2 regions of the Variovorax terrae genome follow, and region 1 is predicted to be linked to the other one. Evidence: riboswitches for the same ligand, from Rfam matches in the RefSeq annotation. Region 1 holds a riboswitch; the other holds the start of a gene.
The links. A riboswitch is a leader RNA that binds a small molecule or an ion and turns the genes downstream of it on or off. The one in region 1 is predicted to bind S-adenosylhomocysteine.

Region 1 (14,827 bases):
GGCTCGACCGGGTGCAGCAGGTCGAGCCGCTGCAGGCGCACTTCAGCGCCCCGGCCGATTTCGACGCCGTGCGCCATGTGGCGCTGGGCATCGCGAGCCTGCCGCGCGCCATCGGCATCCAGGTCCTGCTCAAGACCGACCTGCCGACGGCGCGCGAGGAGCTGTTCGACGCCATCGGCCTGTTCCAGCCCTGCGAGGGCGGCGTGCTACTGCACAGCCAGGCCGACGACCTGGACTGGTACGCGCGCCAGCTCGCGCGGCTGTCGTTCGAGGTGGAAGTGCGGCAGCCGGACGAGCTGCACGCGGCGCTGCGCCGCTGCGCGCAGCGGCTGCTGCAGTGGGCCGAGGCCGGCCAGCCTCAGCCGCAGCGGGCGTGGTAGTTGTCCTCGAAGCGCTTGAGCTCGTTGCGCTCGCCCTCAGTGAGGTCGGTGCGGGCGCGCTTGGTCACCAGGATGCGCTTGGACTCGCCGCACTGCTGTTCGCGCAGGCTGGCGCGGTCCCGTTCGAGCTTCTCGGCCTGCCGGGCCTCGCCGCGCTGCTGCAGCTGGTCGCGCCGGTCCTGCCCGAGGCGGGCCGAGGCCTCGCTCTCGTTCTCGGCGCACTCGCGCCGGTAGTTCTTCTGCATCTCGGCCACCGTCTCGGACTTGAGCCCGCGCACCTGGGCCGTGCGGATCGCGTCATGCAGCGAGCTGCAGCGCGCACTCATGTACTTGAGATGGGCCGGCGCCTCGCCGACCTTCGGGATCGGCGCCTCGTAGCGCGGCGCGATGCCGGGGCCTTCCGTCGGCCCGTAATAGACCATGCCGCCGCTGTTGCAGGGCCGGTCGGACACCGTGGCGCCGCCGCGGCCATTGCTGCAGACATAGCGGCTCTGCGCCTGCGCCGCCGCCATGGCCACCAGCAGCGCGAGCGCGCCGCAGATCGCAAAAGACTTGTGCATTCCTCGCTCCCTCCCGGTCCTCATCCCGGCAAACGTTTGGATTACAAATGGTAACCCAGGCGGAATGCCTCAGAGCCGTGGATCAGCCGGCCAGCCCCAGGCGGCGGCAGATCTCCAGCGTGGCCGGCGCCTGGTTCATGGTGTAGAAGTGCAGGCCCGGCGCGCCGCCGCGGCGCAGCTGTTCGCACAGGCCGGTGACCACGTCCAGGCCGAAGGCCTTGATGGAAGCCGTGTCGTCGCCGAAGCTCTGCAGGCGCAGCCGGATCCAGCGCGGGATCTCGGCGCCGCAGGCGTCGGAAAAGCGCATGAGCTGGGTGGAGCTGGTGATCGGCATGACGCCGGGCACCACGGGCACCTGAAGGCCAAGCCGGCGCGTGTCGTCCACGAAGCGGAAGTACGCGTCGGCGCTGTAGAAATACTGCGTGATGGCGGAGTCGGCGCCGGCCTTCACCTTGGCCGCATAGGCCTGCAGGTCGGCCTCGGGCGACCTGGCCTGGGGATGGACCTCGGGGTAGCAGGCCACCTCGATGCGGAAGCCGCCGTTGCTCTCGGCCCGGATGAAGGCCACCAGGTCGCTCGCGTAGTGGAACTCGCCGCCCGCGCCGTAGCCGCTGGGCAGGTCGCCGCGCAGCGCCACCAGGCGCTTGACGCCCATGGCCTTGAGCGTGGCGAGCTGCTCGCGCACCGTGTCGCGCGTGGCGCCGATGCACGAGAAATGCGAGGCCGCGTCCACGCCCTCGGCCAGGATCTCGCCGACCGTGCCGAAGGTTCCCTCCTGCGTCGAGCCGCCCGCGCCGTAGGTGACGGAGCAGAACTCGGGCTCGAGCGCGTAGAGCTGCTGGCGCGCCACGCGCAGCTTGGCCGCGCCCTCGGGCGTCTTGGGCGGGAAGAATTCAAGACTGATGGGAAGACGCATGGCTTCCTCCTTGTGAATGGGTTGCGTACACAAAAAACTCGCGGTTGCCGTCGCCGCCGCTGATGGCGCTGTCGTACCAGCCCCGCACCTGCAGCCCGAGCGCGGCGCAGCAGCCGCGCAGGCGCTGCTCGACTTCGGCATACAGCGCCGCGTCCTTCACCAGGCCGCCCTTGCCGATCTGCGCGGGCTGCAGCTCGAACTGCGGCTTGACCAGCATCAGCAGCGCGCCGCCGGGGGCCAGCAGCGGCGCCAGCGCCGGCAGCACCAGCGTGAGCGAGATGAAGGACAGATCGCCGGTCACCAGCCCGAATTGGGCATCAAACTGGCCCGATGTCCTTGTCGCCTGGTCATAGTTTGCTATCAAAATCGAAGCGCTCAGCTCCCGCGCGTTGATTTTCTCGAGGCACACCACGCGCGCATCGGCGCGCAGCCGGGGATGGAGCTGGCCGTGGCCCACGTCCACCCCCACCACGCGCGCCGCGCCCTGCTGCAGCAGGCAGTCGGTGAAGCCGCCGGTGGACTGGCCCACGTCCAGGCAGGTCCGGCCCGACACCGCCAGCCCGGCCGCGGCCAGCGCCCCTTCGAGCTTGAGCCCGCCGCGCGAGACGTAGCGCGCCTCGGCCGTGTCGAGCAGTTGCAGCTCGGCCAGCGCGGGCAGCTCGTCGCCGTTCTTGGCCACGGGCTTCCACGCCCCGGCCGGCACGGCGCGCCACTGCACGCCCGAGGCGATCAGGCGCTGGGCTTGCGAGCGCGACGCGGCCAGGCCGCGTTCGACGAGGAGTTGATCAGCACGCACAGCAGGTCCAGAGGCCTGCTGCGTGACCCGATCTCTCGCGGGAGACACCGTCGGACCGGCTTTGCCGGACGACCGGTGTCGCCCCCTTGAGGGGGAGGCGCCGCAGGCGCTTCGGGGGTGTTAGTACCTGTAGGTGTCGGGCTTGTAAGGGCCGTTCTTGTTGACGCCGATGTAGGCGGCCTGCGCGTCCGTCAGCTCGGTCAGCATCGCGCCGACCTTCTTCAGGTGCAGGCGCGCGACCTTCTCGTCCAGGTGCTTGGGCAGCACGTAGACCTTGCCGGCCTGGTAGGCGTCGGGCTTGGTGAACAGCTCGATCTGGGCGATGGTCTGGTTCGCGAACGAGGACGACATCACGAAGCTCGGGTGGCCCGTGCCGCAGCCCAGGTTCACCAGGCGGCCCTTGGCCAGCAGGATGATCTTCTTGCCGTCGGGGAAGGTGATGTGGTCGACCTGGGGCTTGATCTCTTCCCACTCGTACTTTTCGAGCGAGGCAACGTCGATCTCGTTGTCGAAATGGCCGATGTTGCAGACGATGGCCTGGTCCTTCATCTTCGCCATGGTGTCGTGCGTGATGATGTCCTTGTTGCCCGTGGTGGTCACGAAGATGTCGGCCTTGTCGGCGGCGTACTCCATGGTCACGACCTTGTAGCCTTCCATCGCGGCCTGCAGGGCATTGATCGGGTCGATCTCGGTCACCCACACCTGGGCGCTCAGCGCGCGCAGCGCCTGGGCCGAGCCCTTGCCCACGTCGCCGTAGCCGGCCACGCAGGCCACCTTGCCGGCGATCATCACGTCGGTGGCGCGCTTGATGCCGTCCACCAGCGACTCGCGGCAGCCGTAGAGGTTGTCGAACTTGCTCTTGGTCACCGAGTCGTTCACGTTGATGGCGCGGAACAGCAGCGTGCCCTTGGCCGACATTTCGTTCAGGCGGTGCACGCCGGTGGTGGTTTCCTCGGTCACGCCGATGATCTGGGCCGACTTGCGGGTGTACCAGGTCGAATCCACGGCCAGCTTGGCCTTGATGGCGGCGAACAGGATGGTTTCCTCTTCGCTGGTGGGGTGGGCCAGCACCGACAGGTCCTTCTCGGCCTTCTGGCCCAGGTGCATCAGCATGGTGGCATCGCCGCCATCGTCCAGGATCATGTTCGGGCCTTCGCCTTCAGCGCCCTTGGCGCCGAATTCGAAGATGCGGTGGGTGTAGTCCCAGTAGTCGGCCAGCGTCTCGCCCTTGATGGCGAACACCGGCGTGCCGGTGGCGGCGATGGCGGCGGCGGCGTGGTCCTGCGTGGAAAAGATGTTGCACGAGGCCCAGCGCACGGTGGCGCCCAGGGCCTGCAGCGTCTCGATCAGCACGGCCGTCTGGATGGTCATGTGCAGCGAGCCGGTGATGCGCGCGCCCTTGAGCGGCTGCGCCTTCGAGAACTCTTCGCGGATGGCCATCAGGCCGGGCATTTCGGTTTCGGCGATGCGGATCTCCTTGCGGCCCCAGGCGGCAAGGGACAGGTCGGCGATCGCGCTGTCGGTGGCGGACGCGGGCTTGAGAACGGCGTTCATGGTTTTCTCTCCAGAGGCTGTGCTTGAAAAAACCACGTTCTGGGGAAGAAACTCACCTCACAGAAGCGTGGGCGAGCGTCGTTGCGGGTGTGGATCCGAGCCTCACGCCCCGTCTGACAACGGGGACGCTGCAACGCTCCTCGGAAGCCGCAATTATAAGCCGCCCGCTCGAGCGGGCGCAGGCAGGTCAGGCCGCCAGCACGAGCTGCGTCTGCGTCACGACGGCGCAGAGCCGGCCTTCGGCAGAGCGGATCGTCGTCTGCCAGACCATGGTGGTGCGGCCCCGGTGCAGTGCGATGCACTCGCCGGTGACCGTGCTGCCGACTTTCGCCGCGCCGATGAACTTGGTGCTGGAGTCGGTCGTCGTGGTGCGCTGGCCCTCGGGCAGGTTCGCGATCGTTCCCAAGGCGCCCAGCGTGTCGGCAAACGCCATGGACGCGCCGCCGTGCAGGATGCCGCCGGCCGTGCACAGATCGGGCCGCACGACCATCTCGGCCAGCACCCGCTCGGGCTGGAACTCGATGAGGCGCACGCCCATCAGGCCGGGAAACAGCGGCTCCAGCAGATGCTGGACGGATTCGAGCGAGAGCATGGTCACCTCCTGGAGCGCCCCGGCAGGGGCCGGGCGTCGGGCCCGCCCGGCACGGCGGCGGCGCCCTCCGGACGACTATAGCCGAGGCCGGCGCCGCCCCAAGGCCTTCCGCGCGCCGTGGCGCCCCCGCTGCCACGGCCCGGTAAAATCACGCCGATCCGGGCGCTGGCCCGCCTGCCTGCCTTTCGCGGAAGCGACCGCTTCCGCCTCACCCTCTGGAACCGTTGTGTCCTACGCCTCTGAAACCCGGCGCCGCCGGACTTTTGCCATCATCTCCCACCCCGACGCCGGCAAGACCACGCTGACGGAAAAGCTGCTGCTGTTCTCGGGCGCGATCCAGATCGCGGGCGCCGTCAAGGGCCGCAAGGCCAGCCGCCACGCCACCAGCGACTGGATGGAGATCGAAAAGCAGCGTGGCATCTCGGTGGCCAGCTCGGTGATGCAGATGCTGTACCGCGACCACGTCATCAACCTGCTCGACACGCCCGGCCATAAGGACTTCTCGGAAGACACCTACCGCGTGCTCACCGCCGTCGATTCGGCGCTGATGGTAATCGATGCGGCCAACGGCGTGGAGGCGCAGACGCGCCGCCTGATCGAGGTCTGCCGCCAGCGCGACACGCCCATCATCACCTTCGTCAACAAGATGGACCGCGAGGTCCGCGAGCCGCTGGACATCCTCGACGAGGTGGAGCGCGAGCTCGGCATGCCCTGCGTGCCCATGACCTGGCCCGTGGGCCAGGGCAAGAGCTTCGGCGGCATCATGAACCTGCGCACCCACGCGATGACGGTGTTCGAGTCGGGCAGCGAGCGGCTGCCGCAGGATTTCGAGACCATTCCGCTGGCGCAGCGCGAGGCGCTGATTCAGCGCTTCGGCCACGAGTTCGAGACCGCCGAGCAGAGCATGGAGCTGGCCGCCGGCGCCTCGCCGGCCTGGGACCACGCGGCCTTCCTCGCGGGCAAGCAGACGCCGGTGTTCTTCGGCTCGGGCGTCAACAACTTCGGCGTGATGGAGGTGCTGGACGCGCTGGTGGACCTGGCGCCGCCGCCGCAGCCGCGCGTCAGCACCACGCTGGTCAACCGCCAGCCGGTGGTGAAGGAGATCCAGCCCGCGGACAAGGACTTCGCGGGTGTGGTGTTCAAGGTGCAGGCCAACATGGACGCCAACCACCGCGACCGCATCGCCTTCGTGCGCATGGCCTCGGGCCGCTACACGCCGGGCATGAAGCTCAAGGTGCAGCGCACCGCCAAGGAGCTGCGGCCGACCAGCGTGGTCACCTTCATGAGCCAGCGCCGCGAGGCGGTGGACGAGGCCTACGCGGGCGACATCATCGGCTTCACCACCCATGGCGGCGTTCAGTTGGGCGACACCATCACCGACGGCGCCAGCCTGCAGTTCACCGGCCTGCCGTTCTTCGCGCCCGAGCTGTTCATGACCGTGATCCTGAAGAACCCGCTGCGCACCAAGCAGTTGCAGCAGGGCCTCGCCCAGCTCGGCGAGGAAGGCGCGATCCAGGTGTTCCGCCCCGACGTGGGCGGCCCGATGCTGCTGGGCGCGGTGGGCCAGCTGCAGTTCGAAGTGGTGCAGCACCGCCTGAAGACCGAATACGACGCCGACGTGCGGCTCGAAGGCTGCCAGTACACCGGCGCGCGCTGGATCACGGCCGACTCGCCGGCCGACCTGCGGGCCTTCACCGAGGCCTACCCGCAGCGCCTGGCGCACGACGCGGCCGACACCCTGGCCTACCTCTGCACCTCGCCCTACGACGTGCGGCTGGCGCAGGAGCGCTTCCCGAAGATCCATTTCCATCCGCTGCGCGAGCATGCCGGCCTGAGCCTGCAGAGCGCCGGATGACGAGGGATCTCCAGCCCCTGGCGTACTGGCCTGCCGAGGCGCGGCGCGGCATCGCCGGCGTGTTCACCGACATCGACGACACGCTGACCACCGGCGGCGCGATCACGCCCGACGCGCTGCAGGCGCTGGCAGACCTCAAGGCCGCGGGCCTGCACGTGATTCCGATCACGGGGCGGCCGGTGGGCTGGAGCGTGCCGTTCGCGCAGAGCTGGCCGGTCGATGCGATCGTGGCTGAAAACGGCTCGGTGGCGCTGATTTCAAGCCAAAACACGCCGATGTCCGCGTCGGGTGGTGATAGTTTGCTATCAAAAAGATACCAGCAGAGTGCCGCCGAGCGCGCCGCCAACTTCGCGCGCATGCAGCAGGTGGCCCTGCGCGTGCTGCGCGAGGTGCCGGGCGCGGTGCTGGCCGAGGACTCGCCGGGCCGCGAGACCGACATCGCGATCGACCACAGCGAGTTCAACCACCTGCCGCCCGAGCGCATCGCCCAGGCCGTGGCCCTGATGCGGGCCGAGGGCATGAACGCCACGGTCAGCAGCATCCACATCAACGGCTGGTTCGGCGAGCACCACAAGCTCGCGGGCGCGCGCTGGATCGTGCGCGAGCTGTTCGGCCGCGAGCTCGACGCCGAGATCGGCCGCTGGGCCTATGTGGGCGACTCGACCAACGACCAGCTGATGTTCGAGCACTTTCCGCACAGCGTGGGCGTGGCCAACATCGCGCGCTTCCTGCCCGAGCTGGTGCACCGCCCGCGCTACCTCACGCAGGCCGAGCGCGGCGCGGGCTTCGCCGAAGTGGCGCGCGCCCTGCTCTCCTCCCGGTAGCTCACGGCGAGCCGATGCCGCGCCGCGCGCGCATGGCCTGCCCGATGCGGGCCAGGTCGTGCTCGCCCAGCAGGCGCGCCGCCATCGGCAGCAGCTCGCTGTCCTCGCGCGCGATGTGGCGCTGGTAGGCACCGACCAGGGCCTCCACCTCGCCCGGCGGCAGCGGCGCGCTCTCGCCGGCCGCAATGCGCTCCAGCGGCTGGCGCACGCGCTGCCACGCCGTCTCGAGATCGCGGTGCTCCGCGGCCAGCCCCTCGGTCAGTTCGCGCAGGCACACGGCATCCGAGCCGGCCATCGACTCCAGCAGCGCGGGAAACAGGTCCTGCTCCTCGTCGGCATGGTGATGCAGGGCGGCGGTATCGAAGTAGCGCATCACGGCCTGCGCGGCCTCGCGCGCCGCGGCGTCGGGCCCGCGCTCGGCCACATGCGGCACCAGGCGCCGCAGCGTTGCGCACTGGCGCGCCATGCGCTCGTGGCAGGCCGCCAATAGCTGCAGCGGTGCCTCGGGCCCGGCGGCCGGCGACTCGAAACCCGGAAAGCTGCGGCTCGGCATGGCGCGCTTCAACCGGTGTGGCCCTCGGCGCGCAGCCGCAGCGCGGTCTGCTCCATGTACCGGGCCGTGGCGTCGCGCCCGATGGCATAGGCGCCCATCACGGTGCCCGAGGCGTCCTTGAGCAGGCCGAAGCTCAGGTCCACATACAGGCGGCTACCGTACTTGTGGCACGCGCGCGTGGTCAGCACCCGGCCTTCGTGCCGGGTCTGGCCGGCGCTCACGGCCTTGCGAAAGCCCTCGTTGTGCGCGCGCCGGAATTTCTCGGGGACGATGACCTCGAGGTTGCGCCCCAGCATGCTGGCGGCCTCGTAGCCGAACAGGACTTCGGCGCCGCGGTTCCACAGCCGGATCAGGCCCTCGCGGTCGGCGAAGATGATGGCTTCCTGCGACTGCTCGACGATGGCGCGGTACAGGTCCCAGCCGGCCGCTTCGGTGTAGGCGGGCATGCGCATGGCCGGCCCCTCAGGCCCCGGCCCGCGCGGGCAAGTCCACCAGGCGGGGCAGCGACTGGAGCTCGGCGCGGTGCTGGCGCGCCAGCTGCTCGATGCGCTGGTCGCCTTCGGGGGTCAGGCGGACCTCCACCCTCCGCAGGTCGGTCTGGCTGGCCTGGCGCTGCACCAGGCCCAGCGCCTCGCAGCGCGAAATGAGCGCCACCACGCCGTGGTGCTTGGCCTGCAGGCGCTCCGCGAGCTCCGCCACGGTGGCCCAGGAGCGGCCCGGAAAGCCCTTGACCTGCAGCATCAGCTGGTACTGCAGCGGCGTGATGCCGTGCTGGTGCGTCAGCTCCTCGCTGAAACGCAGGAACCGGCGCAGCTGGTAGCGGAACTCGGCCAGCGCCTCGAAATCGGCCTTGGCCATCCTGCGGCCGGGCGGCGCTGCTTTCGGTAGGGTCATTCGGCAAATATATCATGCCGTGATATAAATACAAGCCTGATGCGCTGACGCCATGAAGCTCAACCTCCTGTCGGACCTGCACCTGAGCCAGGGTGCGTTGCCGCGGCCGTGCAACGATGCCGACGTGGTCGTGCTGGCCGGTGACATCGCCCGGCCGGACGAGGCCGTGGCCTGGGCAAGCGGCTTCGACCGGCCCGTGCTCTACGTGCCGGGCAACCACGAGTTCTATGGCGGCAGCCTGCCGGGCACGCGCGCCGAACTCCGGCGGCTGTGCGCCGGCACCCGCATCGAGCTGCTGGACGACGAGGTGCGGGTCATCGACGGCGTGCGCTTCCTGGGCAGCACGCTGTGGACCGACTTCTTGCTGTTCAGCGACCCGGACGGGCGCAGCGCCTCGGTGGAAGCGGCGTTCCGCTTCATGCGCGACTTCAGCCGGATCCGGATCAGCGAGGACTCGGAGGCCCTGTTCACGCCGCTGGACGCGGCCCTGCTGTTCCGGCGCCACGAGGCCTGGCTGGCGCAGCGCCTGGCCGAGCCGCACGCCGGGCCGACCGTGGTCATCACGCACCATGCACCGTCGCCGCGCAGCATCCATCCACGGTTTGCCGGCTCGCCGCTGAATGCCTGCTTCGTCTCGAACGCCGAGCACCTGCTGGACGGCCGCCGCGCGCAGCTCTGGATCCACGGCCACACGCATGACAGCTTCGACTACACGGTGAACGGCACGCGCGTGGTCTGCAACCCGCGCGGCTACGCCCGCGGCGGGATCAACGAGAACGCGCGCTTCGACCCGGATTTCAAAGTCGAGGTCACCACCGGCTAGGGCCGCGGGAACGTGGCGCGCGCCACCGCCATCCAATGGACGGAACCCAAGCCATGCCACACCCCCTGCCCCACGCCCGGCCCGAACCGTCCGACCGCGCCACCGACGGCGAGCTGGCCGCGCGCGCCGCGCAAGGCGATGCGCGCGCCTTCGAGCACATCATGCGGCGCCACAACCGGCTGCTGTTCCGCACCGCGCGCAGCGTCCTCAAAAGCGACGCCGAGACCGAGGACGCGGTGCAGGAAGGCTACCTGAGCGCCTGGCGCGCGCTCGGCAGCTTTCGCGGCGAGGCCAGGCTCTCGACCTGGCTGGTGCGCATCGTGCTCAACGAGGCCCTGGGCCGGGTGCGGCGCCCTTCGGCCAAGGTCATTGCGCTGGACCTGGCGATGGGCGCGCCGCCGCCCGAACGGGAGCCGGAGGACGCGATGGAAGCCGATCACGACCAGCAGCCCGACCGCCTGGCCGCGCGCGCCGAAATCCGCCGCCTGCTGGAGGCCCGCATCGACGCCCTGCCCGAGGTCTTCCGCACCGTGTTCGTGTTGCGCGCCGTGGAGGAGCTGACGGTCGAAGAAACCGCCACGGCCCTGGGCGTGCCCGAGGCCACGGTGCGCACGCGCCTGTTTCGCGCCCGCAGCCTGCTGCGCGAGAGCCTGTCGCGCGACCTCGACTTCGCCATGGAAGACGCGTTCTCGTTCGCCGGGGCGCGCTGCGACCGCATCGTCGCGCGCGTGCTGGCCCGCATCGCCCCGGGCGGATCGCCTCCGTCCTTTCCTTGACCCACCAGGAGATGTCCATGTCCTTCCTCATCATGCCCAACCCCGCCGCCGCGCGGCGCCTGTTCCTCGGCCAGTCCGGCCTGGTGCTGTCGGGCGCCGCCGTGGCCCTGCTCTCGGGCAACGACGCGCCGGCCGCCAAGGCCGGTGACGACGGCGCCGGCGACGTGCAGATTCTCAACACCGCGCTGGGCGCCGAACTCGAGGCCATCGCCGCCTACCAGCTCGGCGCCGAAAGCAAGCTGTTGCAAAAGCCGGTGCTCGACCTCGCCGTGGGTTTCCAGGGCCACCACAAGGAGCATGCCGCCCTGCTGGCCAAGACCGTCGCCCAGCTCGGCGGCAAGCCGGTGGCGGCCAAGGCCCGGTACGACTTTCCCGCCGATACGTTGAAGTCGCAGGCCGACGTGCTGCGGTTCGCGGCAAAGCTCGAGCAGGGTGCCGTCAGCGCCTACCTGGGCGCGGTGCCGCTGTTCGGCAACCGCGACCTGGCCAAGGCCGCGGCCAGCATCCTGGGCGACGAGGCCATGCACTGGGCCGTGCTGCGGCAGGCGCTGGGCGAGGCCCCGGTGCCGTCGGCCTTCATGTCATGAACTGGCGCGGCCTCGGCCTGAGCACCGTGCTCGCGGCAGGCGTGGCCCTGCCCGCCGGCGCGGCGCCGGACGTGCTGCACGGCGAGCAGGTCTATGCCCGCTGCCAGGCCTGCCATGCCCTGGCCAGCGACCGCGTGGGCCCGCGCCACTGCGGCCTGATCGGGCGGCGCGCCGGCAGCGTGCCCGGCTTCGGGTATTCGCAGGCCATGAAGCACTCGAAGCTCACCTGGGACGAGAAGACGCTGGACCGGTTTCTCGCCAAGCCGCTGCAGATGGTGCCGGGCAGCAGCATGACCTATGACGGCGTGCCCGACCCGAAGGACCGCGCCGACCTGATCGCCTACCTCAAGCAGGCCGGCCAGTCATCCGCCTGCCGCTAGCGGCGCGCCGGCAGCGGCCCTGGCAATGAAAAACGGCCTGGCGCGGCCAATTTCAAGCCAAAACAGACCGATGTCCTTGTCGGGCGGTCATCGTCTGCTATCAAAATCATAGTTTCCCGTCAGCCGGGCCTTTGCTGCAGCGCGTGCATCACGGCGCGCCAGGCAAACACCAGGGCCGGCCCCAGCGTGACGCCGGGGCCCGGGTAGCGCCCGCGCATGATCGAGCCCATGTCGGCGCCGCAGGCGTACAGCCCCGTGATCGGCTGGCCGTCCAGCCCCTGCACCCGCGCATCCTCGTCGGTGCGCAGGCCCACGCTCATGCCGGCGTCGCCCGGCCACACCGTCACCGCGTAGAACGGCGGCGCGGCGATCGGGCCCAGGCAGGGGTTGGGCCCGTGGCCGGCATCGCCGTTGAAGCGGTTGAGCTCGCTCGTGCCCTTGCCAAAGTCCTCGTCCACGCCGGTCTGCGCAAAGCGGTTGTGGCGCGCCACCGTGGCCTGCAGCCCGGCGGGGTCGATGCCCAGGCCAGCCGCCAGCGCGGCCAGCGTCGGCGCGCGGTGCAGGTAGCCGGCGCGCAGGAACGGCTGCAGGCGCCAGGCGCCGGGGCGCACCAGGCCCAGCCCGTAGCGGCGCAGGAAGCCGGCGTCGCAGACCAGGTGCGCCGGCACGGCGGGCGCCTCGCCCGGGGCGCGCAGCATGGCCAGCACGAAGTCGTGGTACGAGTCGCCCTCGTTGACGAAGCGCTGCCCGCGCGCATCCACCGCGATCAGGCCCGGCTTGGCCCGGTCCAGCGCGAAATGCGGAAACATCTGGCGCGTGCCGTCGGCGTGCCGCAGCACCGAGACCGGCGTCCAGAACGCCGGCGTGCTGTGCCCGATGTCGTCGATCGCGGCGCCGACCGATTCCGCCAGCCGCAGGCCGTCGCCCGTGTTGCCCTCGAACATCAGCGAGTGCGTCTGCCCCGGCGCCGGCAGAAAGCGCTGGCGCCAGGCGGCCCCATGCCCGAAGCCGCCGCAGGCCAGCACCACGCCGCGGCGCGCCTGCACATGAACGTCGCGGCCCTCCTGCGACAGCGTGGCGCCCGTCACGGCGCCGGCTTCCTGGTGCAGCGCCTGCACGGCCACGCCGGTGCGCACCGCCACGCCGCGCTGCCGGAGGCTGTACAGCAGGCGGGCGATCAGCGCGTTGCCCATCACCAGCCGCGTGCCGCGCGGGTGGCGCAGCCGGTCCCTCGCATGGCGGCCCAGCAGGGCCAGCACATGGCGCAGCGCGGCGCGCGAGGCGAAGGGCCTGAGCAGCGGCGCGAGGTCGTCCTTGCTGACCGACATGCCGCCCAGCACCATCATGCTGCGCATCGGCGGGCGCAGCCGCGCAAAGTCGCGGCCCAGCAGGCGCCCGTCGAAGGCGCGGGCCACCAGCGCGCGGCCGCCGATGGCCGCGCCGGCATGCCGGTCGTGGTAGTCGGGATGGCGCACGGCGGGCACGAACTCCACGCAGGAATGCTGCGCCAGGTAGTCCAGCACCCGCGGGCCGGTGGCAAGGAAGGCCTCGCGCAGCTCGGCGCCGCTGTCGGTGTCGATCTCGGCCGCCAGGTAGCGGCGCGCCTGCTCCAGCGGATCGGCCAGCCCGGCCTGCCGGCTCTGGCTGCTGCCGGGAATCCACACCGTGCCGGCTGAGGTGGCGGCCGTGCCGCCGAGCTGGTCGCTCTTCTCGCACACCAGCACGCGCAGGCCCTCGATGGCCGCCACCAGCGCCGCCGTGAGCCCCGCCACGCCGCCGCCGATGACCAGCAGGTCAACCTCTTCAGTGTCCATGCAGGCCGCTCATCGGAGGGCGCCGCCCGAACCACGGCCGCGCCGCTTCGAGTTGCGCGCACAGGCGCAGCAGCAGCCCCTCCTCGCCATAGCGCGCCGCGAACTGGCAGCCGATGGGCAGGCCGTCGGCCGTCCAGTACAGCGGCACCGAGGCCGCGGGCTGGCCCGTGATGTTGAACGGATAGGTGAACGGCAGGTAGGCCGCCAGCTTGGCCAGCCAGGCCCGCACGTCGCTCGACTCGATGCCGAAGTAGCCGATCGGGCGCGGCGTCTGCGCCAGCGTCGGCGTGAGCCAGATGTCGTAGCGGCCGAAGAAGCCCGCGATGCGGCGCGCCTGGCGCTGCAGCGACTGCAGGTTGAGGATGTACTCGGCCGCGCCGTAGCCGCGGCCCAGCTCGGCCAGCGCCTGGGTCATCGGCTCCACCAGGCCCTGGCCGGGCAGGGCGCCGCCCGTGGCGCGCGCGATGTTGGCCGTGGTGTTGGCGGCGAACACCATTTCAAAGCCGCGCTCCACCGCCTGCGCGTCGTAGTCGGGTGAGGCTTCTTCCACCTCATGGCCCAGTTGCTCGCACAGGCGCGCGGCATCTTCCACGGCCGCCACGCAGGCGGCGTCCAGCGGCACGCCGGTGGGCGCGGTCTTCGCGTAGGCGATGCGCAGGCGCCCGGGCGCGCGGCCCACTTCGTCCAGGTAGGGCCGCTCGGGCGGCACCGCCATGTAGGGGTCGCCCGGCATCGGCCCGGCCACCGCATCGAGCAGCGCGGCGCTGTCGCGCACGCTGCGGCTCACCACATGCTGGTGCGCCAGGCCGTTCAGGCCCTCGCCGCCCTCGGGGCCGGCGGTGATGCGGGCCCGCGTGGGCTTCAGGCCGAACAGGCCGCAGCACGAGGCCGGGATGCGGATCGAGCCGCCGCCGTCGGTGGCATGGGCCAGCGGCACCATGCCCGAGGCCACGGCCGCCGCCGCGCCGCCGCTGGAGCCGCCGGGCGACAGGTCGGTGCGCCAGGGGTTGCACGTGATGCCGTACAGCAGCGATTCGGTGGTGGGCGAGAGGCCGAACTCGGGCGAGTTGGTCTTGCCGGCGATCACCAGCCCGGCGCGGCGCAGGCGCGCCACGATTTCGCTGTCCGCCGCCGGCATCTGCTTCGCGTACAGGCGCGACGACGAGGTGGTGGCCGCGCCCGCCACCGACGCCACGAGTTCCTTGACGAGGAAGGGCACGCCCTGAAACGGCCCCGGCGGCAGGCCGCGCGCGATCTCGGCGCGCGCGGCGTCGTACAGGGGCGTGACCACGGCGTTGAGTTGCGGGTTGTGCTGCGCGATGCGCGCCAGGGCAGCCTCCAGCAGCTCCTGCGGCGTCACCTCGCCCTGCTGCACCAGGCGCGCCAGCCCCAGGCCGTCGTGGTGTTCGTAGTCGTTCATGCGGTCTCCTTCGGGGTGGGGGGCCAGTCGGCAAGCGGCATGGGCGCGGTGCCCGCCAGGTGCGGCTCCACCGCGGAGCCGAAGCCCGCGCAGGCCAGGGAGC
Region 2 (14,827 bases), on a different contig from region 1:
GGGTGCTGCTGGCCGCCAGCGTGGTGGCGGTGCTGGCCCTGCTGCAGGCGCAGCGCCGGGCGCTGCTGCCGGCGCGACAGCAGGCCGAAAGCGCATGACCCACCAGCCGCAGGCGGCGGATGGGAAGCAAGAGAAAAAGAAGAAATCGGGCTGGCGTGACCGGCAACCCTGGCGGGAGCGGCGCCGTTGCGGCGCAGCCCCCGCGGCAACTTACTGCGCGCGCAGGCCGTTGCCGTCCACCACGACGCGGGCGCCGACGGCCGGCGCCGTGGCCTGCTCGATGGTGCGCACCGAGCCGTCTTCCATGCGGACCTGGACCTGGTAGGCCGTGGTCTTCTTCATGTTCTTCTCGACCGCGTTGCCGGCATAGCCGCCGCCAACCGCGCCCAGCACCGTCGCCACCGTGCGGCCCGTGCCGCCGCCGACCTGGTTGCCGACCACCGCGCCCAGCACGCCGCCGGCCACGGCACCCAGGCCGCTGCCCGATCCCTTGTGCTCCACCGGGGTCACGGATTCAATGGTGCCGCAGTTGGCGCACACCACACGCGCCGGCGCGGGAGCCGGTGCCGGCGTGGCCTCGCCCACCACCGTCGGCGCCGGTACGGGCTTGCGCGCGACATGGACCGGCGCCGGCTTGGGCGCCGTCACCACGGGTTTGGCCACCGGCTTGGGCGGAGCCACCTCGTCGGCGGGCTTCTCGGCCGCCGCCGGCGCGGTGACGACCGGCGCCACGCTGGGCGGGGTCAGGGCCGCGACGGGCGCGGGTGCGCTGGCCTGCGGGGTTTTGGTCTGTGTGTAGATCAGCGTACCGGCCAGGCCGACCACCACCACGGCCAGGGCGCCCACGGCGGCCCACAGGGGTTTGGTGCTGGAAGCCGCCGGGGCGGTTTGATCGAACGTCGTGCTCATGATGGATTCCCTTTCTGCCGCAGACCATCCGCGGCCCTCGTGTGTCACGCTCTCTAACGCGCGACTGGCCCCAAAAGATACACAAGACCGTGCAACGCACGATGTCAGTTTGTAACTCGTCGTGAAGGACGGTACTCCCCGGCCCCTCGGACTGTCAACTATTTCACGGCGGCGTCGCGCCTTACGCCGCGCCTCAGAGGTTGGGCGCGAGCAGGCGCTGCAGCGCCTGCTCGCTGGCACCGCGCCGGCGGGCCAGGTCCTGCAGCTGGTCCTCGCCGATCCGGCCCACGTTGAAATAGGTGCTCTGCGGGTGGCTCAGGTAGAAGCCGCTGACGCTGGCGGCCGGCGTCATGGCCAGCGATTCGGTCAGCCCCATGCCGATCTCCGCGCATTGCAGCAGGTCGAACATCGGGCCCTTGACGCTGTGGTCCGGGCAGGCCGGGTAGCCCGGCGCCGGCCGGATGCCGGTGTACTTCTCGGCGATCAGCTCGTCGTTGCTCAGGCCCTCCTGCGCCGCATAGCCCCACAGGTCGGTGCGCACGCGGTGGTGCAGGCATTCGGCCAGCGCCTCGGCCAGCCGGTCGGCCAGCGCCTTGAACATGATGGCGGAGTAGTCGTCGAGATCGTCGAGGAAGTACTTCTCCTTCTTCTCTGCGCCGATGCCCGCCGTCACGGCGAACACCCCCGCGTAGTCGGCCACGCCGCTGGCCCTGGGCGCCACGAAATCGGCCAGGCAGCGGCTTGGGCGCATCACGCCCTCGATGGCCTGCTTCTCGGTCTGCTGGCGCAGGCCGTACCAGGTGAGCACGGGCTGGCTGCGCGACTCGTCGGCATAGAACTCGATGTCGTCGTCGTTCACGCTGTTCGCCGGGTACAGGCCGATCACGGCGTTGGCGGTCAGCCAGCGGCCTTCGATGAGCCGCTTGAGCATGCGCTGCCCGTCGCTGAAGACGCGCACGGCTTCGGCGCCGACGATCTCGTCCTTGAGAATGGCCGGGAACGGCCCGGCCAGGTCCCAGGTCTGGAAGAACGGGCCCCAGTCGATGTAGCTGGCGAGTTCGGTGAGATCGAAGTTCTTGAACACGCGGCGGCCCAGGAATTTCGGCCGGGGCGGCTGGTAGCCCGGCCACTCGATCGGCGTCTTGTTGGCGCGCGCCTGGGCCAGCGGCCACAGCGGCACCTGCTTCTTGTTGGCGTGCTGGTGCCGCACCTTGTCGTAGTCGGCATTGATCTCGTCGATGTACTTCGCGGCCTGGTCGGACAGCAGGCTCTGCGCCACGCTCACGCTGCGCGAGGCATCGGGCACGTAGACCACCGGGCCTTCGTAGTGCGGCGCGATCTTCACAGCCGTGTGCACGCGCGACGTGGTGGCACCGCCGATCAGGAGCGGGATCTTCCTGATGCGGAAGTGGTCGTCCTTCTGCATCTCGCCGGCCACGTACTGCATCTCTTCCAGCGACGGCGTGATCAGGCCCGACAGGCCCACGATGTCCGCGCCCTCGACCTTGGCCTTCGCAAGGATCTCGTGGCACGGCACCATCACGCCCATGTTCACCACCTCGAAGTTGTTGCACTGCAGGACCACCGTCACGATGTTCTTGCCGATGTCGTGCACGTCGCCCTTGACGGTGGCGATGACGATCTTGCCCTTGGTGCGCACGTCGCGGCCGGCGGCCTCGTCCTGGCGCTTTTCTTCCTCGATGTAGGGAATCAGGTGGGCCACGGCGGACTTCATCACCCGCGCCGACTTCACCACCTGGGGCAGGAACATCTTGCCGGCGCCGAACAGGTCGCCGACGATGTTCATGCCGTCCATCAGCGGGCCTTCGATCACGTGCAGCGGTCGCCCGCCAGTGGCCAGGATGGCCCGGTAGGCCTCCTCGGTGTCCTCGATGATGAAATCGGTGATGCCGTGCACCATGGCGTGCGACAGCCGCTGGTTCACGTGCACGGGCTGCTCGGGCGTGCCGCGCCATTCGAGCTTCTTGCTCTCGTCCTTGGCGCCGCTCTTGGCCGTTTCGGCAATCTCCACCAGGCGCTCGCCCGCGTCGGGCCGGCGGTTCAGCACCACGTCCTCGACACGCTCGCGCAGCTCGGGCGCCAGGTCATCATAGACGCCGACCATGCCGGCGTTGACGATGCCCATGTCCATGCCGGCCTGGATCGCGTGGTACAGGAACACCGTGTGGATCGCTTCGCGCACCGGGTCGTTGCCGCGGAAGCTGAAGCTCACGTTGGACACGCCGCCCGAGACCTTGGCGCCCGGCAGGTTCTGCTTGATCCAGCGCACGGCGTTGATGAAATCGACCGCGTAGTTGTTGTGTTCCTCGATGCCGGTGGCAATGGCGAAGATGTTGGGGTCGAAGATGATGTCCTCGGGCGGGAAATCGATCTCATCCACCAGGATGCGGTAGGCGCGCTCGCAGATCTCGATCTTGCGCTCGTAGGTGTCGGCCTGGCCCTTCTCGTCGAAGGCCATCACCACTGCGGCCGCGCCGTAGCGGCGCAGCAGCCGGGCCTGGCGCTTGAAGGCATCGACGCCCTCCTTCATGGAGATCGAATTGACGATGCCCTTGCCCTGGATGCAACGCAGGCCGGCCTCGATCACCTCCCACTTGGAGCTGTCCACCATGATCGGCACGCGCGCGATGTCGGGCTCGGAGGCGATCAGGTTCAGGAAGCGCACCATCGCGGCCTTGCTGTCGAGCATGGCCTCGTCCATGTTGATGTCGATCACCTGGGCGCCGTTCTCCACCTGCTGGCGCGCCACGGCCAGCGCTTCCTCGAACTGGTTGTTGAGGATCATGCGCGCGAAGGCCTTGGAGCCGGTGACATTGGTGCGCTCGCCGATGTTGACGAACAGCGTCCCGGGACCGATGCTCACGGGCTCGAGGCCCGATAGCTTCATGAAAGGAACAATGGCGGAATCTGACATGGCTCACCCTGCGTAAAGGAAGGTGAGCGTCGTTGCGGTAAACCCACCCAAGCCTGACGGACCTGCCATGAACAGGCTCCGCTGCAACGCTCCTTGGGTTACCATGATTTTAATTGCTCATTGCCCCGGCCGCCATGGCCGCTTCATTCACCCATGTTCCAGAAGTTATTTGGCCGAAGAACCGCCGATGCGTCCGAGTCCCGTCTGCCGCAGGAGCGGCTGCGCGCGATCGAAGGCTCGTCCAGCGCCGATCTCGCGGCCGACATGCTCACCGCGCCCAGCGCCCTGATGCAGCTCACGCACGAGGAAGCGCGCGCGGTGGTGAGCTACATGCAGCCGCGCAAGATCGCCGTGGGCACCACCTTCATCAAGGAAGGCGACACCCGCGAGACCGACTTCATGCTGCTGGTGCTGGACGGCGAGGTCACAATCGAGTCGATCGTGGTCAGCCGCACCGAGCCCATCACCGTGACCGTGCTCGGCCCCGGCAGCCTGATCGGCGAGATGGGCCTGCTCGACGGCGAGCCGCGCTCGGCCTCCTGCACCGCCATGACCCATCTGCGCTGCGCCATCCTGACGCGCGACGCGCTGGCCGAACTGCTGAACGACGACCCGCGCACCGCGGCCAAGCTGATGATGGCGATCTCGCTGCGGATCGCCGAACGCATGCGCGAGAGTGCGGAAAAGCTCAAGCTCTACGCCCAGCTCACCCAGGCCATGCAGGAAGAAATCAACCAGCTGATGCCGCTGTGAGCGCCAGGCCTGCCGCGCCTGGGGCCTTGCGCCGCCAGGGCAGCAGCGACAGGCGGCCTGTGGTATATTGGACACATCGCGTTTGCGACTTTGTCCACTTCGCCTCTTCGGGCGAAGCAGGGTTCTCGGCAGCAGAACCCGCTAGTCAGGCCCTGTAATCGCGAGGGTTGCGCCTTTGACGCGCAGATAGCCCCGATCTCCCTCCTACCTGCCCTTTCAGACACTGCTGCTGCGGTGTCATGCGACCTGCCCCTGTTGGGGATGTGGCCTGAGCGGACAGCCCCGGAACCCCTGGCATTCGGGCGTGCCTTGTCTTTCTTCTTCGGATGGCGGCCAACCCGCCATCGTTCTGCATTGAATTTCATCAACAATACGATCTCCGTCGGCAAGTACCGCGTTTCGCCACTGTCCAGGCAACGGGAAGACGGCCTCTACGCCGCCAGCGTTTCCATCAGCAGCGGCCGCGGCAGCGCGTCCACCGACCGCGTCATGCGCTTCGGAGAGGCTTTTCACACCCAGGACGCAGCGCACCGGTACGCCAGCGAGCAGGGGCTGATCTGGGTGCTCGAAGCCCAGCGCCCCGCAGGCGCGCGGCCGTCCTGAGCGCCAGCCCCTGGCACCCCTTCATTTGAGTATTAACGGAGCACACGATGGCCAAAGAAGATCTGATTGAAATGAGCGGCGTGGTGGCGGAAGTCCTGCCCGACTCCCGCTTCCGTGTGACACTGGACAACGGCCACCAGCTGGTGGCCTACACCGCCGGGCGGATGCGCAAGCACCACATCCGCATCCTGGCGGGCGACAAGGTGTCGCTGGAGCTCTCCCCGTACGACCTGACCAAGGGACGCATCAAGTTCCGCCACATCGAGGGCCGGAGCCAGGCGCCCGCCGTGCGCCGCACCCGCTGAGCGTTGCCCCATGGTCCGCCTGCAGTTCTCGGTTGAGCTCGCCTACGAGGTCACCGCGCCCGGCACGGACTTCGTTTTCAACATCGAGGCCGCGCGCACGCACCACCAGCGCGTGCTGGCGGAACACCTGAGCATCAGCCAGACGCTGGTGCCGCAGGCGCACGTGGACCCGATCACGCACAACCGCTACCTGCGCCTGCAGGCGCACCCCGGCGCGCTGCGCGTGCGCTATGACGCGACGGTGGACCTGGCCCACCACGCGGTGGCCCCCGAACTGGTGGGCGAGGTGTGGGTGGCCAACCTGCCGGGCGCCGTCCTGCCCTACCTGTATCCGAGCCGCTACTGCGAGTCCGACCGGCTGCAGGGCTTTGCCCTGCAGCATTTCGGCGGCCTGTGGCAAGGCTACGGCCGCGTCATGGCCATCCGCGACTGGGTGGCCGGGCATGTGGCCTTCCGCTCGAACACCTCCGACAGCCACACCTCCGCGGTCGACACCCTGGCCGGGCGCGAAGGCGTGTGCCGCGACTTCGCGCACCTCATGATCGCGCTGTGCCGCGCCGTGAACATCCCCGCCCGCTTCGCGACGGGCATCGACTACGGCGCCGACCCGGCACTGGGGCCAACCGACTTCCACGCCTATGTGGAAGCCTATCTCGGCAACCGCTGGTACATCTTCGATCCCTCGGGCACCGCCATTCCCATGGGCTTCGTCCGCTTCGCCACCGGCCGCGATGCGGCCGACGCGGCCTTTGCCACCATCTTCGGCCGGGTCGAGAGCCATGCACCGCGGATCCGCATCGACGCCGTGCCCGACGACGAAGGCCATCTGGTGCTGCCCCGGCACCGCGCCGAAGCGCTGTCCACGGACGCGGGCGCCCACTGAGCCCCTTGGCGCAAAGAGGCATCACCCCGACACGCAAGAAGCGCATACTGTCGGCTTCAGGTCAAGAAAGCAGCCATGGATCAAACCTCGGTCTTCCGGCACCAGCAGTACGAACTGCTGTGCAGCGCCAAGGCCCTCGACGGTGGGACGTTCACCCCGGCACTGGTGATCGTCAAACAGGTCTGGCCCACCCGGCCGCGGCAGATCGCCGTCGACCGGTGCGACTTCCCGACCGCCGCGGAAGCCATCGATGCCGCCCAGAAACGCGGCATCGAATGGATCGGGCACTACGGGTAGCCGGCGGACCCGCCGCGCGAGCGCAGCATGGATGGCCCGGCCAAGACGACTGGATGGCGCCATGCCCAAACCCCTCCGGACCAAGGCGCAGCTGAGCCTGCTGCTGCAGGACTCGCTCGAGGCGCTGCCCGAAGTGATCGACTACCGCCGCCGCCATGCCGGCGCGGCCATCTACTTCGTCGGCCTGAACGCCACCCAGCGCGACACCCATGGCCGGAACTGGAACTGCCGGGACACCTGCGCCGAGTTCCCCCGGCCGCTCTCCCGGCCGGCCCGGCGGCAGCTCGACGCCTTGCGCGAGATGTATGACTTCAAGGCTTAGGCCGCCTGCCCCACGCCGCCCGACGCCGAGGCCGGCAGACCGAACACGCGGTCGAACGCCCAGCTGAACACGAAGGTGTAGATCAGGAAGAACACCACCAGCCCCAGGTCCATCACCAGGGCCTGCCACAGGCTCACGTTCAGCCACCAGGCGATCAGCGGCACCAGGAACAGCACCAGCCCGCCCTCGAAGCCGATGGCGTGCGCCACGCGCCGGCCCAGGCTGCGCCCGCGCACCGCCTGCCGGGCCTCCCAGGCCTCGAACAGGTGGTTGAACACCAGGTTCCAGGCCACGGCCACGGCCGAAGCCGCCGCCGACAGCACGCTCGCATGGGCCACCCCCTGGCCCGAGGCCGCCGCCAGCGCCACGCTGCACACCGCGATCGCGATCGCCTCGTACAGCGCCACGTACACCACTTTGCGTTTGATCCCTTGCACGGCTGTTGTCCTTTCAAAACCGTAAAAACGAATGACTTGAGGTGACTGTATGGCTAATAATCTGATACATAAAGTCAGATACTTTCAGTTTTTCTGATAAATGAGCCTCAACAGCGACGACGTCGAACTGTTTCTCGCCGTGCTCGACCACGGCTCGTTCTCCGCCGCGGCGCGCGCGCTGCGGCGCGTGCCCTCGGCCGTGAGCATGGCCATCGCCCAGATCGAAGCCGAGCTCGACCTGCCTCTGTTCGATCGCAGCGGCCGCGAGCCGCGCCCCACCGAGGCCGCCCGCGCGCTGGAGCCGCAGGCCCGGCTGCTGGCCGGCCAGCTCCGGCAGCTAAGGGCCGAGGCGCTGGCGCTGACGCAGGGGCTGGAGACGCGGCTGGCGCTGGCCATCGCGCCCGAGCTGCTGTCGGCGCCCTGGAGCGAGCCGCTGGCCGCGCTGGCGCAGGACTACCCGCTGCTCGAGGTGGAGGTGCTGGTGGCGCCGCAGGCCGACGCGCTGCGCCTGCTGCACGAGGGCTGCGTGCAGCTCGCGCTGGTGTTCGAGCGCCCGAGCCTGGATGGCCGGGAGGATTTCCAGGAGCTCGGCAGCGAGACGCTGGTGGCGGTGATGGCGCCCACGCACCCGCTGCTGCAGACCACGGCCGTGCTGGGCGCCGAGCACCTGACCACCACGCGCCAGGTGGTGGTGGCCGGCCGCGACATCGGCCAGACCGACCCGCGCTTCGTGTTCTCGCGCCAGCACTGGCGCACCGACAACCACATCGCCGCGCTCAGCCTGATCCGTGCCGGGCTGGGCTGGGGCTGGCTGCCGCGCGGCCTGGTGCAGCCGCACATCGCGGCCGGCACGCTGGTGGAGATTCCGCTGAAGAACCTGACCAACCAGCTCGAACTCTGGGTTGACGTGGTGTGGTCCAAGGAGCGGCCGCTGGGGCTGGCGGCGCGGCGCTTCATCGAGCACATGAAGGCCGGCCGGCCGGACCCGGCGCCCGGTTGAGCGAGCCGCCGGCTGAGCGCCGGCGGGCGGCTACGCGGCTTCCTTGTAGAAGAACTCGCGCTGCAGCGAGCGTGCCGGCAGCGGCGCCACGGCCTCGCGGATGGCGCCGATGTGCTCGGGCGTGGTGCCGCAGCAGCCGCCCACGATGTTGACCAGGCCCTCGGCTGCGAACTCGCGCACTAGGCGCGAGGTGACCTCGGGCGTCTCGTCGAAGCCGGTGTCGCTCATCGGGTTGGGCAGGCCGGCGTTCGGGTAGCAGCTGATGAAGGTGTCGCCCGCGACCTTGTTGAGTTCCTGGATGTAGGGCCGCATCAGCGCCGCGCCCAGGGCGCAGTTCAGGCCGATGGCCAGCGGCTGGGCATGGCGCACGCTGTGCCAGAAGGCGGTGACGGTCTGGCCCGAGAGGATGCGGCCGGAGGCGTCGGTCACGGTGCCGCTGATGATCAGCGGCAGGCGCTCGCCGCTGGCCTCGAAGAATTCGTCGATGGCGAACAGCGCGGCCTTGGCGTTGAGGGTGTCGAAGATGGTTTCCACCAGCAGCACGTCGCTGCCGCCCTCGACCAGCGCCTCGACCTGCTCGTAGTAGGCCGCGCGCAGCTCCTCGAAGCTCACGTTGCGCGCGCCCGGGTCGTTCACGTCGGGGCTGATGCTGGCGGTCTTGGGCGTGGGGCCAAGCGCGCCGGCCACGTAGCGCGGGTGGTCCGGCGTGCTGAACTTGTCGCAGGCGGCACGGGCGAGCCGGGCCGACTGCAGGTTCATCTCGCGCGCCAGCTCGGCCATGTCGTAGTCGGCCTGGGCGACGGTGGTGGCGCCGAAGGTGTTGGTCTCGATCAGGTCGGCGCCGGCCGCGAGGTAGCCTTCGTGGATGTCGGCGATGACGTCGGGGCGCGTCAGCGAGAGCAGCTCGTTGTTGCCCTTGACGTCCTTGTGAAAGTCCTTGAAGCGTTCGCCGCGGTACTGCGCCTCGTTGAGCTTGAAGCGCTGGATCATGGTGCCCATGGCACCGTCGAGAATGGCGATGCGGCTGGCGAGAATGGCCGGCAAGGCCTGGGCGCGGGTGTAGGCGATGGGCTTCATGGTCCCCGTATTGTAGGAAGCCCCGCTTTTCCCCGGACAATAGAGGGCATGAAGAACCTGCTCCCCCCAGAGGCCTGGGCCCTGATCCAGCAGCAGCCCGACGCCTTGTTCGTGGACGTGCGCATGGAGATCGAATCGTTGTACGTGGGCCGCCCGCCCGGCGTGGAGAACATCCCCTGGTACGAATACCCGGACCTGACGCCCGACCCGGCGGCCTTCGCCAGGGCCGTCGAGCGCGAGGCCGGCCGCAAGGACCGCACCGTGGTGCTGATCTGCCGCAGCGGCAAGCGCACCACCGACGCGGGCCGGGCGCTCGAGGCCGCCGGCTTCACCGACGTGGTGAACGTGGTGCACGGCTTCGAGGGCGACCTGGACCACGGCTTTCACCGCTCCACCGTCAACGGCTGGCGCCACGACGGGCTTCCCTGGGAGCAAATGTAAGTCAAATCGGCCAAATGTCCGCGTCCCGCGGTCGTTTTCAGCTATTAAATTCATAGCATTTTGACCCTCCCCGAATCCATCCTGCACGAAGTCTTCGGCTACGCGCAGTTCCGCGGCCCGCAGGCCGCCATCGTCGACCACGTGATCGCCGGCGGCGACGCGCTGGTGCTCATGCCCACCGGCGGCGGCAAGTCGCTGTGCTACCAGATCCCGGCCATCGCGCGCCAGCGCGCGGGACAGGGCGTGGCCATCGTGGTCTCGCCGCTGATCGCGCTGATGCACGACCAGGTCGGCGCGCTGCACGAGGCCGGCGTGGAAGCGGCCTTCCTCAACTCCACGCTCAGCGGCGAGGAGGCCAACGCGGTCGAGAAGCGCCTGCTGCGCGGCGAGGTGACGCTGCTGTACGCCGCGCCCGAGCGCGTGACCACGCCGCGCTTCCTGGCCCAGCTCGACGCGCTGCACGAGCGCTGCCAGCTCAGCCTGTTCGCGATCGACGAAGCGCACTGCGTGAGCCAGTGGGGCCACGACTTCCGGCCCGAGTACCGCGCGCTCACGGTGCTGCACGAGCGCTATGCCGGCGTGCCGCGCATCGCGCTCACCGCCACGGCCGACGCGCTCACGCGCGCCGACATCGTGGAGCGGCTGCAGCTCGAGGAGGCGCGCCAGTTCGTCAGCAGCTTCGACCGGCCCAACATCCGCTACACCATCGTCGAGAAGAAGGACGTGACCACGCAGCTGCTGCGCTTCATCGAGCGCGAGCACGCGGGCGAGGCCGGCGTGGTCTATTGCCAGTCGCGCAAGCGCGTCGAGGAGCTGGCGCAGACGCTGAGCGAAGCCGGCGTCGCCGCCCTGCCCTACCACGCCGGGCTTGACGCCGCGGTGCGCCAGAAGCACCAGGACCGCTTCCTGCGCGAGGACGGCATCGTGATGGTGGCCACCATCGCCTTCGGCATGGGCATCGACAAACCCGACGTGCGCTTCGTCGCGCACGTGGACATGCCCAAGAACATCGAGGGCTACTACCAGGAGACCGGCCGGGCCGGGCGCGACGGCCAGCCGGCCGACGCCTGGATGGCCTACGGCCTGCAGGACGTGGTGAACCAGCGCCGCATGATCGACGAGAGCCCGGCCGGCGAGGACTTCAAGCAGGTCATGGTCGGCAAGCTCGACGCGCTGCTGGCGCTGGCCGAGGCCATCGACTGCCGGCGCGTGCGGCTGCTGGGCTACTTCGGCGAGACATATCCGCACGCCTCGCCCGACGCCGGGCCGCCCCAAGGCGGGCGCGGCCCCCTCGGGGGGCAGCGAGGACACGAAGTGCCGAGCGTGGGGGCCACATGCGGCAATTGCGACAACTGCCTGACGCCGCCGCAGGTGTGGGATGGGACGGACGCCGCGCGCAAGCTGCTGTCCACCATCTACCGCGTGCAGCAGCACAGCGGCATCAGCTTCGGCGCGGGCCACATCATGGACATCCTGCGCGGCAAGACCACCGAGAAGGTGACTCAGTTCGGGCATGAGCGCCTCAGCACCTTCGGCCTCGGCGCGGAGTTCAGCGAGCAGCAGCTGCGCGGCGTGCTGCGCCAGCTGATCGCCACCGGCGCGCTGGCCGTCAATGCCCAGGCCTTCAACACGCTGCAGCTCACCGACGGCTCGCGCGCCGTGCTCAAGGGCGAACTGCCGGTGATGCTGCGCGAGTCGACCGCGGCGCCCGCGCGCACCCGCACGCGCCGCGACAAGGCCCCGCCGGCCGTGGCCGCCGCGCTCGGCGAGGAGGCCCAGGCCCGCTTCGCCGCGCTCAAGGCCTGGCGCGCCGAGGTGGCGCGCGCCCACAACCTGCCAGCCTACGTGATCTTCCACGACGCCACGCTGGCCGCCATCGCCGCGCTGGCGCCGCGCACGCTGGACGACCTGCAAGGCGTGAGCGGCATCGGCGCCAAGAAGCTCGAAGCCTATGGCGGCGAGGTGCTGCGGGTGTGCGAGGGGCCGTTCTAGGAACGCAGCCCGCCCCGCGGTGGCGATTCATCAGAAGCTGTGCCGGACTCCCAGCTCGACGCCGGTGCGTTTGGTACTGTCGTTGAAACGGACGTTGGCATAGTTGCCATACAAGGTGGTGCGCTTGGACAGCGGGTAGAAATAACCGGTCGACCACTTGCGATCATGCTGGCTCCCGTTGGCCAACGTGTAGCGTTCGATCAGCCCGCGCAGCTCGCCCCCGCCCAGCACCGCCGTGAAGCCCAGCAGGAGGTTGCTTTCCTTGTTGCCCAGGCGCTTGCCGCTGACATAGGAGAACATGGGCTTGATGAAGCCGAAGTTGTACCAGGCGCCGATGGGCGTGGAGTAGTGGCGGTCGTTCCAGCGCTGGTGTGCAATGCCCGCGTAGAACGGGCCGCTGGTGTAGGTGAGGCTGCCGCCTTTGGAGTCCGCCGTGCCGGGCGTTTCGGACAGGGCGTACTGGGCCCGCGCCTGAAAACCGCCGAGCACCGGCGACGCATAGGTGATGCTGTTGCTGGACTTGAAGCTGTAGAAGTCCTGGGGGGCGGCCGGCAGTCCCGCCGGCGCCGGCGCTCCTGTCGGGTTGACGCGCAGATACGACCAGGGGCCGGCCTGGCCCATGGTGTCGCCCTGCCATGGATCGAAATCCAGGGTGATGTACAGCGCGGGCTGGTCGATGCGGCCGAAGTCGATGCGCCCATAGGCGGGATTGGAGATCCCGACGGTGGAGCGTCCATCGAAGTAGGTGAGCGCAGCGGTTCCGTCATCCCCGTTGAAGGTCGCATCCAGGAAGACGTGGCCACGCCATCCGCCGCCCAGATCCTCGTCGACCCGGATGCCCCAGCGGTTGCGCGATGCGGGCACCATCAGCAGGGCGTCGTTGGTCGACATGCCGCCCGGCCCGGACTGGGTCGAGTTGCCTGCCGTCTTGCGCAGGCTCAGGTCGATGCGGCCGAAGATCGTCACGGACGATTGCGCCTGTGCGCAGCCGCAGACGGCCGCGAGAGCGAGCGGCGCAAGTTTCCAATTGTTCATGTCTGTCTCCTCGTTATGTAGCGTCATGGACGGGCGCCAGTCTGCGGCGCGGTGGCCCCTGCCGCAATCGCAAATCCCGGCTATCGGTTATGAGTGCCGCTCATGCGGCGCCCGGGCCTTCGGCTGCCGCGTAGCGCGCCTCGACCGATGTGTGGCGGCCGAGATCGAGAATGGTGTTCATCTGCCCGAAGGTGACCTGGGGCGGGTAGGCCGCTTCATCGTCGGCGCGGTGCGCCGCCAGGTGCTGTTCGATCGCATGGGCGACGCTGAACAGCAGGGTCGGGTCGGTGACGATCCGAAAGCCGATGTCACGCACTTCGGCGCGGCTGAGGTAGGCCATGTGGTTCTCCTGGCCCCGCGAGTTGTTGCCCCAGGTCGCCACCTCCATGGCGCGCACGAAGCGGCGCATCTCGCCGACGTCCTGCAGCGCCTCCATGAAGACGATGTCGGCGCCCTCCGCCTGGAAGTCCAGGCAGCGCGCGAGCGCCTCCTCGAAGCCCAGCAGGCGCCGGGCGTCCGTGCGCGCGAGGATCACGATGTCGAGGCCGCTCTCGCGGCGCGCATCGACGGCGGCCCGGATCTTCATGCGGGCTTCCTGCCGTGAAACCACGGCGCGCGGGCCGATGTGGCCACATCTCTTGGGTGTGATCTGGTCTTCCAGCAGCAGCCCGGCGGCGCCGGCGCGGGCGAATTCGGTGACCGTGCGCCGCGCGTTCATGGCGTTCCCATAACCCGTGTCCGCGTCCGCGATGAGCGGGAAGCCGGGCAACGGGCCGCAGATGTCGCGCACCTGCGCTGCAACCTCGGTCTGGGTGCTGTAGCCGATGTCGGGAAGGCCCAGGCGCGAGGCGGACACCCCGTAGCCGCTGAGGAACGCCAGCGGGTAGCCCGCATGGGCGATCATCCGGGTGGACAGGGCGTCATAGCAGGCGGGGATGAAGTGTGTGTCGGGGCGTGCGAGCAGCTCCCGCAGACGGGTGACGGCGTTCATGGATTCTCCGGATTCAGGGGGTGGCGGCGGTGAAGCCAATCGCCTTCACATGGGCGCGCATCGCGTGGTACTCGGACTTCAGGCGGCGCGTGAACGCCTCCGGGTTGAGGGGCAGGGACTCCATGCTGAACTTCGACAGAAACGCGCTGTCCCTGGCCAGTTCCTGGACCACGCCGGCAAGCCGTTCGGTCTGGGCGGCGGGTGTCTTGGCAGGCACCCAGACGCCGTTCATGTCCGTCATCACCAGGTCCGGGTAGCCCAGCTCGAGGAACGTCGGCACGTCCGGCAGGAAGACCGAGCGCTTGCGGCCCGAGGTCGCCAGGGCGCGCAGGCGGCCTTCCTTGTGGTTGCGCACCACGGCTTCGTTGAGCGCGCCGATGGTGGCGGGGATCTGGGCGCCCATCAGGTCCTGGAATGCGGCCGGCCCGCCGCGGTAGGGAACATGGTCGATCTGGGTCTTCGTGGCGCGTGCCAGCATGTAGCCCACGATGTGCGGGCCCGAGCCGATGCCTCCGGTGCCGTAGCGCGCGACGCCCGGGTCCTTGCGTGCCAGCTCCAGGTACTGGGCGAAGGTCGCAGCGGGGAGCCCGGCATGCACCGTGAACACGTAGTCGAGGTCGCTGATCGCGCCCGCGGCAGAGAAGTCGCCGAAAGGATCGAACAGCGGCTTCGCAAAGGCATGAGGCAGGATGGTCATGACCGAGGCAGGCCCCAGCAGCATGGTCATGCCGTCGGCAGGCGCGGCCTTCACATACTGCAGCGCCACCAGTCCGCCGGCGCCCGGCCGGTTCTCGACGATGGCCGTCTCGGCATAGCCGGTCGACCGCAGGAGGTCGGCCAAGCGCCG

Region 2: it holds a riboswitch for S-adenosylhomocysteine, as region 1 does, so the genes downstream of both, metH (methionine synthase) here and ahcY (adenosylhomocysteinase) in region 1, are expected to answer to the same signal.

The regions. Positions count from the first base shown of each region.
Region 1 is NZ_JALGBI010000001.1:210,093-224,919, reverse strand. It holds gene MMF98_RS01040 (helix-turn-helix transcriptional regulator) at 1-380, shown strand, start outside; gene MMF98_RS01035 (hypothetical protein) at 359-940, opposite strand; gene metF (methylenetetrahydrofolate reductase [NAD(P)H]) at 1,023-1,856, opposite strand; gene MMF98_RS01025 (TlyA family RNA methyltransferase) at 1,834-2,652, opposite strand; gene ahcY (adenosylhomocysteinase) at 2,773-4,206, opposite strand; S-adenosyl-L-homocysteine riboswitch at 4,273-4,352, opposite strand; gene MMF98_RS01015 (PaaI family thioesterase) at 4,394-4,798, opposite strand; gene MMF98_RS01010 (peptide chain release factor 3) at 5,025-6,653, shown strand; gene MMF98_RS01005 (HAD-IIB family hydrolase) at 6,650-7,477, shown strand; gene MMF98_RS01000 (hemerythrin domain-containing protein) at 7,479-8,030, opposite strand; gene MMF98_RS00995 (PAS domain S-box protein) at 8,039-8,482, opposite strand; gene MMF98_RS00990 (MarR family winged helix-turn-helix transcriptional regulator) at 8,493-8,924, opposite strand; gene MMF98_RS00985 (metallophosphoesterase) at 8,977-9,747, shown strand; gene MMF98_RS00980 (RNA polymerase sigma factor) at 9,783-10,523, shown strand; gene MMF98_RS00975 (ferritin-like domain-containing protein) at 10,541-11,110, shown strand; gene MMF98_RS00970 (c-type cytochrome) at 11,107-11,490, shown strand; gene MMF98_RS00965 (FAD-dependent oxidoreductase) at 11,610-13,304, opposite strand; gene MMF98_RS00960 (amidase) at 13,294-14,724, opposite strand; gene MMF98_RS00955 (enolase-like domain-containing protein) at 14,721-14,827, opposite strand, start outside.
Region 2 is NZ_JALGBI010000003.1:119,333-134,159, forward strand. It holds gene MMF98_RS19925 (MFS transporter) at 1-98, shown strand, start outside; gene MMF98_RS19930 (outer membrane lipoprotein) at 211-909, opposite strand; gene metH (methionine synthase) at 1,103-3,817, opposite strand; S-adenosyl-L-homocysteine riboswitch at 3,862-3,945, opposite strand; gene MMF98_RS19940 (cyclic nucleotide-binding domain-containing protein) at 3,998-4,597, shown strand; gene MMF98_RS19945 (hypothetical protein) at 4,952-5,200, shown strand; gene infA (translation initiation factor IF-1) at 5,248-5,505, shown strand; gene MMF98_RS19955 (transglutaminase-like domain-containing protein) at 5,516-6,388, shown strand; gene MMF98_RS19960 (hypothetical protein) at 6,464-6,685, shown strand; gene MMF98_RS19965 (hypothetical protein) at 6,747-7,007, shown strand; gene MMF98_RS19970 (PACE efflux transporter) at 7,004-7,444, opposite strand; gene MMF98_RS19975 (LysR family transcriptional regulator) at 7,545-8,444, shown strand; gene MMF98_RS19980 (homocysteine S-methyltransferase family protein) at 8,475-9,521, opposite strand; gene MMF98_RS19985 (rhodanese-like domain-containing protein) at 9,570-9,962, shown strand; gene MMF98_RS19990 (RecQ family ATP-dependent DNA helicase) at 10,023-11,954, shown strand; gene MMF98_RS19995 (porin) at 11,985-12,989, opposite strand; gene MMF98_RS20000 (isocitrate lyase/PEP mutase family protein) at 13,090-13,980, opposite strand; gene MMF98_RS20005 (Bug family tripartite tricarboxylate transporter substrate binding protein) at 13,994-14,827, opposite strand, start outside.